Linked DNA regions of Methylosinus trichosporium OB3b. The protein of the gene in region 1 interacts with the protein of each later gene in a pairwise test. Links are inferred from orthologs where the notes say so. Each region holds a gene or a part of one and is shown on either strand. Other genes may lie near its edges.

Region 1 (6,108 bases):
ACGGTGAATGCGCTCGGCCGCGAGCTCACCGCGCGCGTCGCCAATCTGCGGCGCGTCGACTGGCGCAGCTTCGGCATTAATTTCATGATGGTGTTCTCGCCCGCCGCCTTCGCCGACGCGCCCTATTCGCAAATGGTCACGGCCGCCTTCGACGGGCGCGACGATGGCCGCGACGCGCGGCTGACGCGGGAGGTCGCGAAGCGCTTTCCGATGATCGCCGCGCTGCGGGTGAAGGATGCGCTCGACGCCGTCGGGGAGATCGCGGATCGGCTGACCACGGCGGCGCGCGGCGCGGCGGCCATTGCGATTCTCACAGCCGCGCTGGCGCTCGGCAGCGCCGTCGCCGCCTCGCAGCAGACGCGGCTGCGCGACGCGGTGATTCTCTCGACGCTCGGCGCGACGCGCGGCTTTCTGATCAGCGCCTATGGAATCGAATTCGCGCTGCTCGGCGCCGCGGCAGGCGCGGTCGCCGTGGCGGCCGGCAGCGGCGCCGCGGCTTTCATCCTGACGACGCTGATGCGGATGGATTTCGTGTTCCGGCCCGGGCCGGTCGCCGCGACGATGCTCGGCGCGCTCGTCTTCGCCATCGCGCTCGGCCTCGCCGGCAGCTGGCGCGCGCTCGGGCGACGGCCGGGCGCGGCGCTGCGGCGCCGCTAGAGGTGGGCGAGCCTGACGGATCGCTCGCGAGAACCGTCGAATCGCCGTGAAACAACGCTCACCGCACGAATTTGAAGGCGGCGAGAAGGACGCCGGCGAGCGCGATCTGGGTTACGATGAGCCAGCGAACCATATCGACTTTGAGCTCGGCGAGCGCTTCCTTCAAATCGCTCTTCGTGACCAGCTCCTGGCTGGTCGCCTCGGCGAACGCTTCGGCGGCCGCTTTGGCTCGAGCATGCGTGAAGCCGCCGGCCTCGAGCTTCTCCACGAATTTCAAGTGTCGAATGCGACGCTCATTCTCGTCCCCTGCCTGGAAAATACGGACCGGCTTCGCCTTCGCGTCCATCTCTCTCGACCTTCGCTCTCGGCAGCCGAATCGAGCGCCGCCGGCGGGGCCACGGGGCGAAAATACGCCGAAACGCGCCCAAATCGACCGAAACCCTTGCTCCCGGGGCGCTGCGGCCTTAAAAGGCGGGCTTCGCGGCGTCCGGGAGGCTGGACGCGAGATAATCGCGCGCGCCCTCGCAGCTGTGTAAAATCGGACATGCCCCAACTTCTGCCCGAACGCAAGAAACCGCCGGCCCCGGACAAGGGCGATATTTCGCTGCCGAACATGTTCGCCCCGCTCGGCGGCGGCTTGGCGGCGGCTGCGGTCTTCGCCGTGCTCACCAAGGGCACGCTCGCCGGGCTGCTGCTCGCGCATCTCGCGCCGCTGCCGCTGATGATCGTCGCGCTCGGCTTCGGGCTGCGCCAAGGCGCCACCGCGGCCCTGATCGCGGCCGGGCTGCTGTCGATCTGGCCCAATCCGGCGTTCGGCCTCGTCTATGCCGGCATATTGGCGATCCCCGCCATTCTCGCCTGCTATATCGCGCTCGGCGCTCCATTCCGCGGCCGCGAGCTCGTCGCCGGCAATCGCGCCGCCATCGCCGTGCTCGGCGCGAGCGTCGCGCTGGCGGTAGCGTTCAGCGTCGCCGTCATCGCCGCGTCGATCTATTTCGGCAGCTTCGAGGAAGCGATCAACCCGCTGCGCGCCAAAGCGTTTCTGATCATCGAGGATATGTTCCGCGGCCAGGACCTCGGCGACCGCTTCGACGCTGCGCGCCTCTCCGGCGTCGCGGCTTTCGCCTTTCCGGCGACGATCGCCGGCTATGCGCTATTGATCTATTCGCTCAATCTCTGGTGCGCCGGGAAGCTGGTCAAGGCGTCGGGCCTGTTGTCGGCGAGCTGGCCGGACATCGCCGCCGAATTCACGCTGCCGCGCCCTGTCGCCGCCGTGTTCGTCGTCGCGGCGACCCTCGCCGCGGTCGGCGATCTCCCCGGCGAGATCGCCCTCATCGTCGCGGAGACGCTCGGCCTCGCGCTGGCGCTGCAAGGGCTCGCCGTCGCGCATATGCTGCTGCGCACCGCCAAGATCGGCACGGTCGCGCTGCTCGTCGCCTATTTCACGATCGGCCTGTTCGGCTGGCCGATCCTGCTGTTCACCGCCGTCGGCGTCGCCGACGCCGCCTTCTCCTTCCGCGCCCGCAAGCGGGCGGCCGCGCAGGAACGGCGCGGCTGACGAAGCGACGGGCGCAACATCAACGAGAGACATGAGGAGAAGACGATGGTCGAGGTGATTCTTCTGGAGCGCGTGGCCAAGCTCGGCCAGATGGGCGAGACTGTGCGCGTGCGCGACGGCTATGCCCGCAACTTCCTGCTTGCGCGCGGCAAGGCGATGCGCGCCACGGAATCGAACAAGAAACATTTCGAGACGCAGCGCGCCCAGATCGAGGCGCGCAATCTCACCGCCCGCAAGGAGGCCGAAGGGGTCGCCGAGAAGCTCGAGGGGCAGAGCTTCGTGATCATCCGCCAGGCGGGCGAGAGCGGCCATCTCTACGGCTCGGTGGCGACGCGCGACATCGCCGAGGCGGCGACCGCCGGCGGCTTCTCGCTCAGCCGCGACCAGATCGACCTGCAGCATCCGATCAAGGCGCTCGGCCTGCACACCGTGTCGGCGCATCTGCATCCCGAGATCGAGGTGAAGATCATCGTCAATGTCGCCCGCTCGACGGAAGAGGCCGAGCGCCAGGCGCGCGGCGAGGCCGCCGCGGCGCGCGAGGAGACGACGCTCGACGATCTCGGTCTCGAGGTCGGCGCGGCGCTCGCCGAGGCCGGCGACGTGGAGCTCTAAAAGTCTCGCTTCGGACCAACCGAATCAGCGACGGCCGGAGGCGAAAACGCCTTCGGCCGTTTGCTTCGGCGGCGCCGTTGCAGAACTGCCACACTCAACCGCAATTCCGCGAATCGTCGATTCATTTTCACTAAGCGTGTGGAAATGACTCACAAGCCCGTCGCAGCGCCGCGGCGGCGTGATGTTTGTCATTGGCGCCGCGCTCCCATTCGGGCAAAGTCCGCTCCGTCCTTTCGAGCGCTCGTCGCGTTTAGTCCTCACGGCGTCGAAGACATTTCAGCGCCAGACGCGAGAGACCATGCCAGCAATCGAACAATTGCCGGGCCTGCGGACATTGCAGGTCGCGCCGCTCGACGCCCCGAGCTATCGCACGCCGCCCCACAACATCGAGGCCGAGCAGGCGCTGCTCGGCGCCATATTGGTCAACAACGACGCCTTCGACCGCGTGTCGGATTTTCTGCAGGCCGCGCATTTCTCCGAGGAGCTGCACCGGCGCATCTTCGAGGTGTGCTCGCAGATCATCCGCGCCGGCCGCGTCGCGACGGTGGTGACGCTGAAGACGCATCTCGGCGACATCGAGCTGCCCGGCGGGCTGACGATGCAGGCCTATCTCGCCCGCCTCGCGCGCGAGGCGACGACGATCATCAATGCGGAGGATTACGGCCGCACCATTCACGATCTCGCGGTGCGGCGCGAATTGATCGTCATCGGCGAGGATGTCGTCAACGCAGCCTATGACGCGCCCATCGATTCGACCCCGCGCCAGCAGATCGAAGAGGCCGAGCGCCGCCTCTATTCGGTGGCCGAGACCGGCCGCTACGACGGCGGCTTCCAGCGCTTCTCCGACGCGCTCGTCACCGCCATCGACATGGCGAGCAGCGCCTATCAGCGCGACGGACATCTGTCCGGCACGGCGACGGGGCTCACCGATCTCGACGAGAAGATGGGCGGCCTGCAGCGCTCGGATCTCATCATTGTCGCCGGCCGCCCCGGCATGGGCAAGACCGCACTCGCCACCAATATCGCCTTCAACATCGCCAAGGCCTATCAGTCCGAGCAGCAGCCGGACGGCTCGCTGAAGACGGTGAATGGCGGGATCGTCGGCTTCTTCTCGCTCGAAATGTCGGCCGAGCAATTGGCGACGCGCGTCATCGCCGAGCAATCCGGCGTGGCCTCGTACAAGATCCGCCGCGGCGACATCAATGAGGATGACTTCCGCCGCATCACCGACGCGGCGCGCGAGATGCAGAGCATTCCCTTCTTCATCGACCAGACCGGCGGCATCTCCATCGCGCAGCTCACCGCGCGGGCGCGGCGCTTGAAGCGCCAGCGCGGGCTCGATCTGCTCGTCGTCGACTATCTGCAATTGCTGTCGGGCTCCAAGTCGCGCGGCGACAATCGCGTGCAGGAGCTGACCGAGATCACCACCGGATTGAAGGCGCTGGCCAAGGAGCTGGCCGTGCCGATCGTCGCATTGTCGCAGCTCTCGCGTCAGGTCGAATCGCGCGACGACAAGCGGCCGCAGCTCTCCGATCTTCGCGAATCGGGCTCGATCGAGCAGGACGCCGATGTGGTCATATTCGTCTATCGCGAGGAATATTATCTACGCAATCGCGAGCCGCGCGAAGGCACGGAGGAGCACATCACCTGGCAGAACGAGATGGAGCGCGTGCACGGCCGCGCCGAGGCGATTCTCGGCAAGCAACGCCACGGCCCGACCGGCACGGTGACGCTCGCCTTCGAGGCCGAGCTGACGCGCTTCTCCAATCTCGCCGAGGAGGACAAGCTGCCGGCGCGGATGTGAGGCGCGCGTCGGCGAGGACGCGCCCCGCCGCTCTGGATTGCTTCGCTTCGCTCCTCGCAATGACGGCCGTCATTGCGAGGAGCGAAGCGAAGCAATCCAGAGCGGTGGGGCCGAGTCTTTCAGGCGACGCGCGTCGCCTCGAAGGCCGGAACCGCGCGCGAAAATTCGTCGAGCCAGGCGACGAGCGCGGGATGCGCCGCGCGCCATTCGCCGCCGAAGCGATAATCGAGATAGCCGAGCGCGCAGGCGAGCGCGACATGACCCACCGTGACCGGAAAGGCCGGCGAGCGCGCGTTCAGCTCGGCGAGAGCGCGGTCGATCTTGCCCTGCTGCAAGGCGATCCATTTGGGGTCGCGCAAATTCTCCGGGCGCGTGACCTCGTAACGGATGAGCAGCGCCGCGTCATTGATTCCGTCGCCGAGCGATTGCAGCGTCAGTGCGGCGATGCGCGCGGCGGGATCAAGAGGGACGACCTTGCCGCCGCCGACGAGAAGATCGAAATAGTCGCAGATGACGCGGCTGTCATAGATCGTCTCACCCGTTTCGAGGATCAGCGTCGGCACCTTGCCGAGCGGGTTTTGCGCGCGCAGCGAATCCTCTGGATTGCTCGTGTCGGCGCCTTCGAGCGTCAGGCTCGGGCCGAGGCCGCAGAGCTCGGCCACGATTCGCGCCTTGCGGGCATAGGGCGAGGCCGCGGAATAGCGTAGGATAGGCATGACGTTCCTTCCTGATCGATACCGATGGACAGCGAATAAGGCTTTGAAGAGATGATCGCCAGTCCCGAAGACATCGAGGCCGGACAGGCCATCTACACGCCCCGCGTGCTGCAGCTCTATGATCTCGTCGTGCTCGGCCTTTCCAATCGCTTCGTCTGGAAATGTCCGACGCCGCGCCTCCTCGCTCATTACGATGCGCATGTGACGGGAAATCATCTCGATGTCGGCGTCGGCACGGGCTATTTTCTCGACCGCTGCCGCTTCCCCGCCGCTTCACCGCGCGTCGCGCTGATGGATCTCAATGACAATGCGCTGCGCTTTGCGGCCAATCGCGTTGCGCGTTATGCGCCGAAGACCTATCGGCGCAATGTGCTGGAGCCGATCGCCTTCGACGCCGAGCCCTTCGATTCGATCGGCGTCAATTATCTGCTGCACTGCCTGCCCGGGCCGATCGCGGAGAAGGCGATTCTCTTCGATCATCTGCGGCCGCTGATGCGCGACGGCGCGGTCCTCTTCGGGTCCACCCTGTTGCAGGGCGGCGTTGCGCGATCGGCGGCGGCGCGTCGGCTGATGGCGTTCTACAACGCCAAGGGCGTGTTCTCGAATGCGCGCGACGATCTCGACGGGCTGCGCAGCGCGCTCGAGGCGCGCTTTCGCGACGTGTCGATCGAGACAGTCGGCTGCGCGGCGCTTTTTTCAGCGCGCGTAGATCGCCGATAGCGGAAGCGAGAGGCCAGGCGGATCGAGCGCAATGTCGCCGT
Region 2 (6,368 bases), 2.9 Mb from region 1 along the record:
GAGCCGCCGAGCGCCCGCCGAGCGCCAACGGAAGTTGTTGATTTTATAATTGGTTCGATTCGGGGAAGGGTTCGTTGACCGGAAATCGTCCTCCACCCCTACCCAAGGCTCGATTCTTGCTTGATTTATGACCGGGCGTCGTGGTTGCATAGTGCGTCGAGACTTATAAACTGAGGTCCGAGCACGACGCCGAAGCGTCGCGGGTCCCGGCGGAACGACAGGCGGAGCGCTGCTTGCACGTTTTGTTAGGCCGACGCTGATATCGAGTGTGGTTGGTTCGATTCGCATCTGCGGGCCGATCCGTCAGGAGACTGGAACATGAGCAAGGTCGGCAGCAGCGATTCGAAGAACACGCTCTACTGCTCCTTTTGCGGCAAGAGCCAGCACGAGGTGCGCAAGCTCATCGCTGGGCCGACGGTGTTCATCTGCGACGAATGCGTCGAGCTGTGCATGGACATCATCCGCGAGGAGAACAAGTCCATCGTCAAGCAGCGCGACGGCATTCCGACGCCGCGCGAGATCTGCAAGGTGCTGGACGATTATGTGATCGGCCAGGCGCAGGCGAAACGCGTGCTGTCGGTCGCGGTGCACAACCACTATAAGCGGCTCAATCACGCGACCAAGCACGGCGACGTCGAGCTCGCCAAATCCAACATTCTGCTCATCGGCCCGACCGGCGTCGGCAAGACCATGCTGGCGCAGACGCTGGCGCGCATTCTCGATGTGCCCTTCACCATGGCCGACGCGACGACGCTCACCGAGGCGGGCTATGTCGGCGAGGATGTCGAGAACATCATTCTGAAGCTGCTGCAGGCCTCCGACTATAATGTCGAGCGGGCGCAGCGCGGCATCGTCTATGTCGACGAGATCGACAAGATCTCGCGCAAGTCCGACAATCCCTCGATCACCCGCGACGTGTCGGGCGAGGGCGTGCAGCAGGCGCTGCTGAAGATCATGGAAGGCACCATCGCCTCCGTGCCGCCGCAGGGCGGGCGCAAGCATCCGCAGCAGGAGTTTCTGCAGGTCGACACGACCAACATCCTGTTCATCTGCGGCGGCGCCTTCGCCGGACTCGAGAAGATCATCTCCTCGCGCGGCCGCGGCACCTCGATCGGCTTCGGCGCCACCGTGCAGGCGCCGGACGAGCGCCGCACCGGCGACATCTTCCGCCATGTGCAGCCGGAGGATCTGCTGAAGTTCGGCCTGATCCCGGAATTCGTCGGCCGTCTGCCGGTGATCGCGACGCTCGAGGATCTGGACGAGGAGGCGTTGAAGCGCATCCTCACCGAGCCGAAGAATGCGCTGGTGAAGCAATATCAGCGACTGTTCGAGATGGAGAGCACCGAGCTGACCTTCCAGGACGAGGCGCTCTCCTCGGTCGCGCGCAAGGCGATCGAGCGCCACACCGGCGCGCGCGGCCTGCGCTCGATCATGGAAGGCATTCTGCTCGACACGATGTTCGAGCTGCCGGGCCTCGAAGGCGTCGAGCAGGTCGTCATCGGTCCGGAAGTGGTCGAGGGCAAGGCGCGGCCGCTCTACATCTATGCCGAGCGCAACGAGAAGAGCGGCGCCAGCGCGTGACGCGAATTTCGGCAGGAGCGGCCGCATTCTTCGCCGCTCCCGCCCGCGACCAAGTCGCAGTCGGTTGTTTTTCCAGCGTTCTTGAAGTGCGGCGCCGCCAGGCCCATTTGTTGCGTAGAGCCTTCAAAGCGCGAGCGGCGAAGGCGGCTGTTTCAGTCGGCGACTAGCCCGGAACTTGCTTGCCTTCCATGCGTCATAGCCCCGCCACGACCCGCCCGTGCGGAGTGCGAAACGGAACAGGATACACGAAATGACGAACGAAAAGCGGAATTCCATCGCGCCCGGCGCGGTCGAGAGTTACCCGGTTCTGCCGCTGCGCGACATCGTGGTCTTTCCTCATATGATCGTTCCGCTGTTCGTCGCGCGTGAAAAATCGATTCACGCGCTCGAGGAGGTGACGAAATCCGATCGGCTGATTCTGCTCGCGACGCAGAAGAACGCCGGCGACGACGATCCGGCCGCCGATTCCATCTATCAGATCGGCACGCTCGCCTCGGTGCTGCAGCTGCTGAAGCTGCCCGACGGCACTGTGAAGGTGCTGGTGGAAGGCGTCGCACGCGCCAAGGTGCGCACCTACACGCGCACCGATGAATATTACGAGGCGGACGCCGAGACGCTGGGCGACGACACGGAAGCGCCCGTCGAGATCGAGGCGCTCGGCCGCTCGGTCATCGCCGAGTTCGATTCCTATGTGAAGCTCAACAAGAAGGTCTCGCCCGAGATCGCCAGCGCGGTCACGCAGATCGAGGATTTCTCCAAGCTCGCCGACACGGTCGCCTCGCATCTCTCGGTGAAGATCGCCGAGAAGCAGGATGTGCTGGAGACCATCTCCGTCGCCAAGCGTCTGGAGAAATGCCTCTCGCTGATGGAGAGCGAAATCTCCGTGCTGCAGGTGGAGAAGCGCATCCGCACGCGCGTCAAGCGCCAGATGGAGAAGACGCAGCGCGAGTATTATCTCAACGAGCAGATGAAGGCGATCCAGAAGGAGCTCGGCGACGAGGACGGCAAGGACGATCTCGCCGAGCTCGAGGAGCGGATCAAGAACACCAAGCTCTCGAAAGAGGCGCGCGACAAGGCGGTCGCCGAGTTCAAGAAGCTGCGTCAGATGTCGCCCATGTCGGCGGAAGCGACCGTCGTGCGCAATTATCTCGACTGGCTGCTGGCGCTGCCCTGGGGCAAGAAATCGAAGATCAAGCGCGATCTCGAGGCGGCGCAGGACGTGCTCGACACCGATCACTTCGGCCTCGACAAGGTCAAGGAGCGCATCCTCGAATATCTCGCCGTGCAGAGCCGTGCCAATAAGCTGACCGGTCCGATCCTGTGCCTCGTCGGCCCGCCCGGCGTCGGCAAGACATCGCTCGGCAAGTCGATCGCCAAGGCCACGGGCCGCGAGTTCGTGCGCATGTCGCTCGGCGGCGTGCGCGACGAGGCCGAGATCCGCGGCCACCGCCGCACCTATATCGGCTCCATGCCCGGCAAGATCATCCAGTCGATGCGCAAGGCCAAGACGTCCAACCCGCTCTTCCTGCTCGACGAGATCGACAAGATGGGCATGGACTTCCGCGGCGATCCGTCCTCCGCTCTGCTCGAGGTGCTCGATCCCGAGCAGAACGCCACTTTCGCCGATCACTATCTCGAGGTCGACTACGATCTGTCGAATGTCATGTTCGTGACGACGTCGAACACGTTGAACATCCCTGCGCCCTTGATGGACCGCATGGAGATCATCCGCATCGCCGGCTACACCGAGGACGAGAAGGCCGAGATCGCGCGCAAGCATCTCATTCCCAATGCGGTCAAGAAGCACGGCCTCTCCGCCGACGAATGGGCGATCGACGACGAAGCGCTGATGACGCTGATCCGCCGCTACACACGTGAAGCGGGCGTGCGCAGCCTCGAGCGCGAGATCTCCAATCTCGCCCGCAAGGCGGTGAAGGAGATTCTCCTCTCCAAGGAGAAGGGCAAGAAGGTTCGCGTCACCAACGACAACATCACCGATTACCTCGGCGTGCATAAGTTCCGCTATGGCGAGGCGGAGCTCGAGGATCAGGTGGGCGTCGTCACCGGCCTCGCGGTCACCGGCGTCGGCGGCGAGCTGCTGACGATCGAAGGCGTGATGATGCCGGGCAAGGGCAAGATGACCGTCACCGGCAATCTGCAGGATGTGATGAAGGAGTCGATCTCCGCGGCCGCCTCTTATGTGCGCTCCCGCGCCGTCGATTTCGGCATCGAGCCGCCGCTGTTCGACCGCCGCGACATCCACGTCCATGTGCCGGAAGGCGCGACGCCCAAGGACGGTCCCTCGGCCGGCACCGCCATGGCGACGACGATCGTGTCGATCCTCACCGGCATTCCGGTGCGTCGCGACATCGCCATGACCGGCGAGATCACGCTGCGCGGCCGCGTGCTGCCGATCGGCGGCCTGAAGGAGAAGCTGCTCGCGGCGCTGCGCGGCGGCCTCAAGAAGGTGCTGATCCCGGAGGAGAACGCCAAGGATCTGGCCGATATTCCGGACTCTGTGAAGAACGGCCTCGAGGTGGTGCCGGTCTCGCGCATGGACGAGGTGCTCGCGCATGCGCTCGTGCGTCAGCCGACGCCGATCGTCTGGGAGGAGCCCGCCCCGATCACGCGTGTGGTCGAGGAGGATGCGGCCGGCGTTCGCGCGCACTGATCGCCGAGGCTCGAGGCTCGCGCCGTGAGACATGCGGCGCGGGTCGATCAGCCGATCCGGGAATTCCAGAGCTTTGCGCGTAAAACAGCGCCCGCCGCCCCTGTTTCACAGGGATTGCGGCGGGTCGCGGCGTTCTAACCCTTGCTTTTGCTGACATTCCGGCACATCACTCTCGAACGCCGGGTTTGACGATTCGTGGCCGCTCGCCCTTTCGACGCCCGGCTCCCCGGCGGAAAGAGAAGGGATCTGAGACCATGGTCAACAAATTGGAGCTGGTCGAGCATGTCGCCGAGGCGACCGACACGTCGAAAGCCGCCGCCACCGCCGCCATCGACGCCGTTCTGGAAGGCATCACCATGGCCCTGAAGAAGGGCGAGGAAGTGCGGCTCGTCGGTTTCGGCACCTTTTCCGTCAAGAAGCGCGCCGCCGGCGTCGGCCGCAATCCGGCGACCGGCGAGGAGATCCAGATTCCCGAATCGACGAGCGCCCGCTTCAAGCCCGGCGCAACGCTGAAGGCGGCCCTCAACAAGACCAAGTGAGGATTGGAGCCTCGCGCCGCTCGTCGCCGAGCGGACCGATCTTCCACTCGCCGTCGGGGCGCGTCCCTCGCCGGCGGATGCTCATGACGGCCGGCGCCATCTTGCGCCGAAGGGCTCCTGTCCGTAAACCTGTCCCACGTTCTCCGGCTGCGGAGGACGCGACGGGCGGTTAGCTCAGTTGGTAGAGCGTCTCGCTTACACCGAGAGGGTCGGCGGTTCGAGTCCGTCACCGCCCACCAATTCAACGCGGGATCCTCGGAGTCGACACAGCGGAGCGCCGAGCGGGCATCGAATGAACATCCTCCCTGTCGTTCTCATCGCGCTGGCGGCGGCCGCCGCCGCAACAGCGCCGGTCCGCGCCGACGAAATGTCGTTTCGTCTGGTGACGCTGGCCGATTCCCATTGCGGCGGGCGCTGTCCGCAGGTGGTCGCGGCCGAGGGCGAGATCGTCGAGGACACGCCCGACGTCTTTTTGCGATTCCTGCGCAATCGCGCCAGCCGGGAGCCGTTGCGGAGCATCTTGCTCATCGATTCCCCCGGCGGCAAAGTCGTCGCCTCCATGTCGCTCGGCCAGGAGCTGCGCAAGCTCGGCATGGCGGTGGTGGTCGCGCGCGTCGGCGCCGAGGGCGGGCCGCTGGTGTCGGGCCGCTGCTATTCGGCCTGCGTCTATGCGCTGATGGGCGGGCTGAAGCGGGTCATTCCGCGCCAGAGCCGCGTCGGCGTCCACCGCATGTTCAATTATGTCGACGGCGTCGACCCGATGAGCGGCGAAGCCTTGCGCGAGCGCCGCTACGCCGACGGCGGGATGCGCAAGGCGCTGTCCCGCTACAGCGCCTCGATGGGGATCAGCCGCGACCTCATCGCGCTCGCCGAGCGCACATCTCCCGATCGCGTGCATCTGCTCACGGCCGCCGAGATCTCCCGCTGGCGTCTCGGCACGCCCAACCTGTAAAACAAGAACGAACGGCCCCGCAGCCGCTCCAACGAAGGTGAAGCGTTCCATGAAGCATATCATCGATGGTCTCGAACAGCGCCGCGATTCGGCGCGTCTCGGCGGCGGCGCCCGGCGCATCGACGCGCAGCATGCGCGCGGCAAGCTCACGGCGCGCGAGCGTATCGACCTTCTGCTCGATCACGGCTCCTTCGAAGAATTCGACATGTTCGTCGCGCATCGCTGCACGGACTTCGGCATGGACCAGGGCGAGAAGATCTCGGGCGACGGCGTCGTCACCGGCTGGGGCACGGTCAATGGCCGCGCCGTCTTCGTCTTCGCCAAGGATTTCACCGTCTTCGGCGGCTCGCTGTCGGAGACGCATGCGCAGAAGATCACCAAGCTGCAGGACATGGCGCTGAAGAACCGGGCGCCGATCATCGGCCTGTTCGACGCCGGCGGCGCGCGCATTCAGGAGGGCGTCGCGGCGCTCGGGGGCTATGGCGAGGTGTTCCAGCGCAATGTGCTGGCCTCCGGCGTCATTCCGCAGATTTCCGTCATCATGGGCCCCTGCGCCGGCGGCGACGTCTATTCGCCGGCGATGACCGACTTCATCTTCATGGTGCGCGACACGAGCTATATGTTC

Evidence for each region.
Region 2: the proteins of rplI (region 1) and lon interact in binary tests that used the Escherichia coli proteins (3 or more experiments, as listed by UniProt). The link is inferred for Methylosinus trichosporium OB3b from one-to-one orthologs.

The regions. Positions count from the first base shown.
Region 1 is NZ_CP023737.1:417,571-423,678, forward strand. The notes cover bases 1,207-4,043. They hold rplI (50S ribosomal protein L9), read left to right. Parts: upstream 1,207-2,260; coding sequence 2,261-2,827; downstream 2,828-4,043. Other genes in these bases: CQW49_RS02015 (DUF2232 domain-containing protein), read left to right, coding at 1,207-2,215; CQW49_RS02025 (replicative DNA helicase), read left to right, coding at 3,126-4,043. In the rest of the region: CQW49_RS02005 (ABC transporter permease), read left to right, coding at 1-657; CQW49_RS02010 (hypothetical protein), read right to left, coding at 716-1,003; more of CQW49_RS02015, read left to right, coding at 1,202-1,206; more of CQW49_RS02025, read left to right, coding at 4,044-4,631; CQW49_RS02030 (glutathione S-transferase family protein), read right to left, coding at 4,751-5,347; CQW49_RS02035 (class I SAM-dependent methyltransferase), read left to right, coding at 5,399-6,067; CQW49_RS02040 (Uma2 family endonuclease), read right to left, coding at 6,044-6,108.
Region 2 is NZ_CP023737.1:3,364,549-3,370,916, reverse strand. What follows is about bases 1,445-4,541. They hold lon (endopeptidase La), read left to right. Parts: upstream 1,445-1,831; coding sequence 1,832-4,252; downstream 4,253-4,541. Other genes in these bases: CQW49_RS16135 (HU family DNA-binding protein), read left to right, coding at 4,507-4,541; clpX (ATP-dependent Clp protease ATP-binding subunit ClpX), read left to right, coding at 1,445-1,581. Also shown: more of clpX, read left to right, coding at 319-1,444; more of CQW49_RS16135, read left to right, coding at 4,542-4,791; CQW49_RS16125 (COG3904 family protein), read left to right, coding at 5,084-5,743; CQW49_RS16120 (acyl-CoA carboxylase subunit beta), read left to right, coding at 5,793-6,368.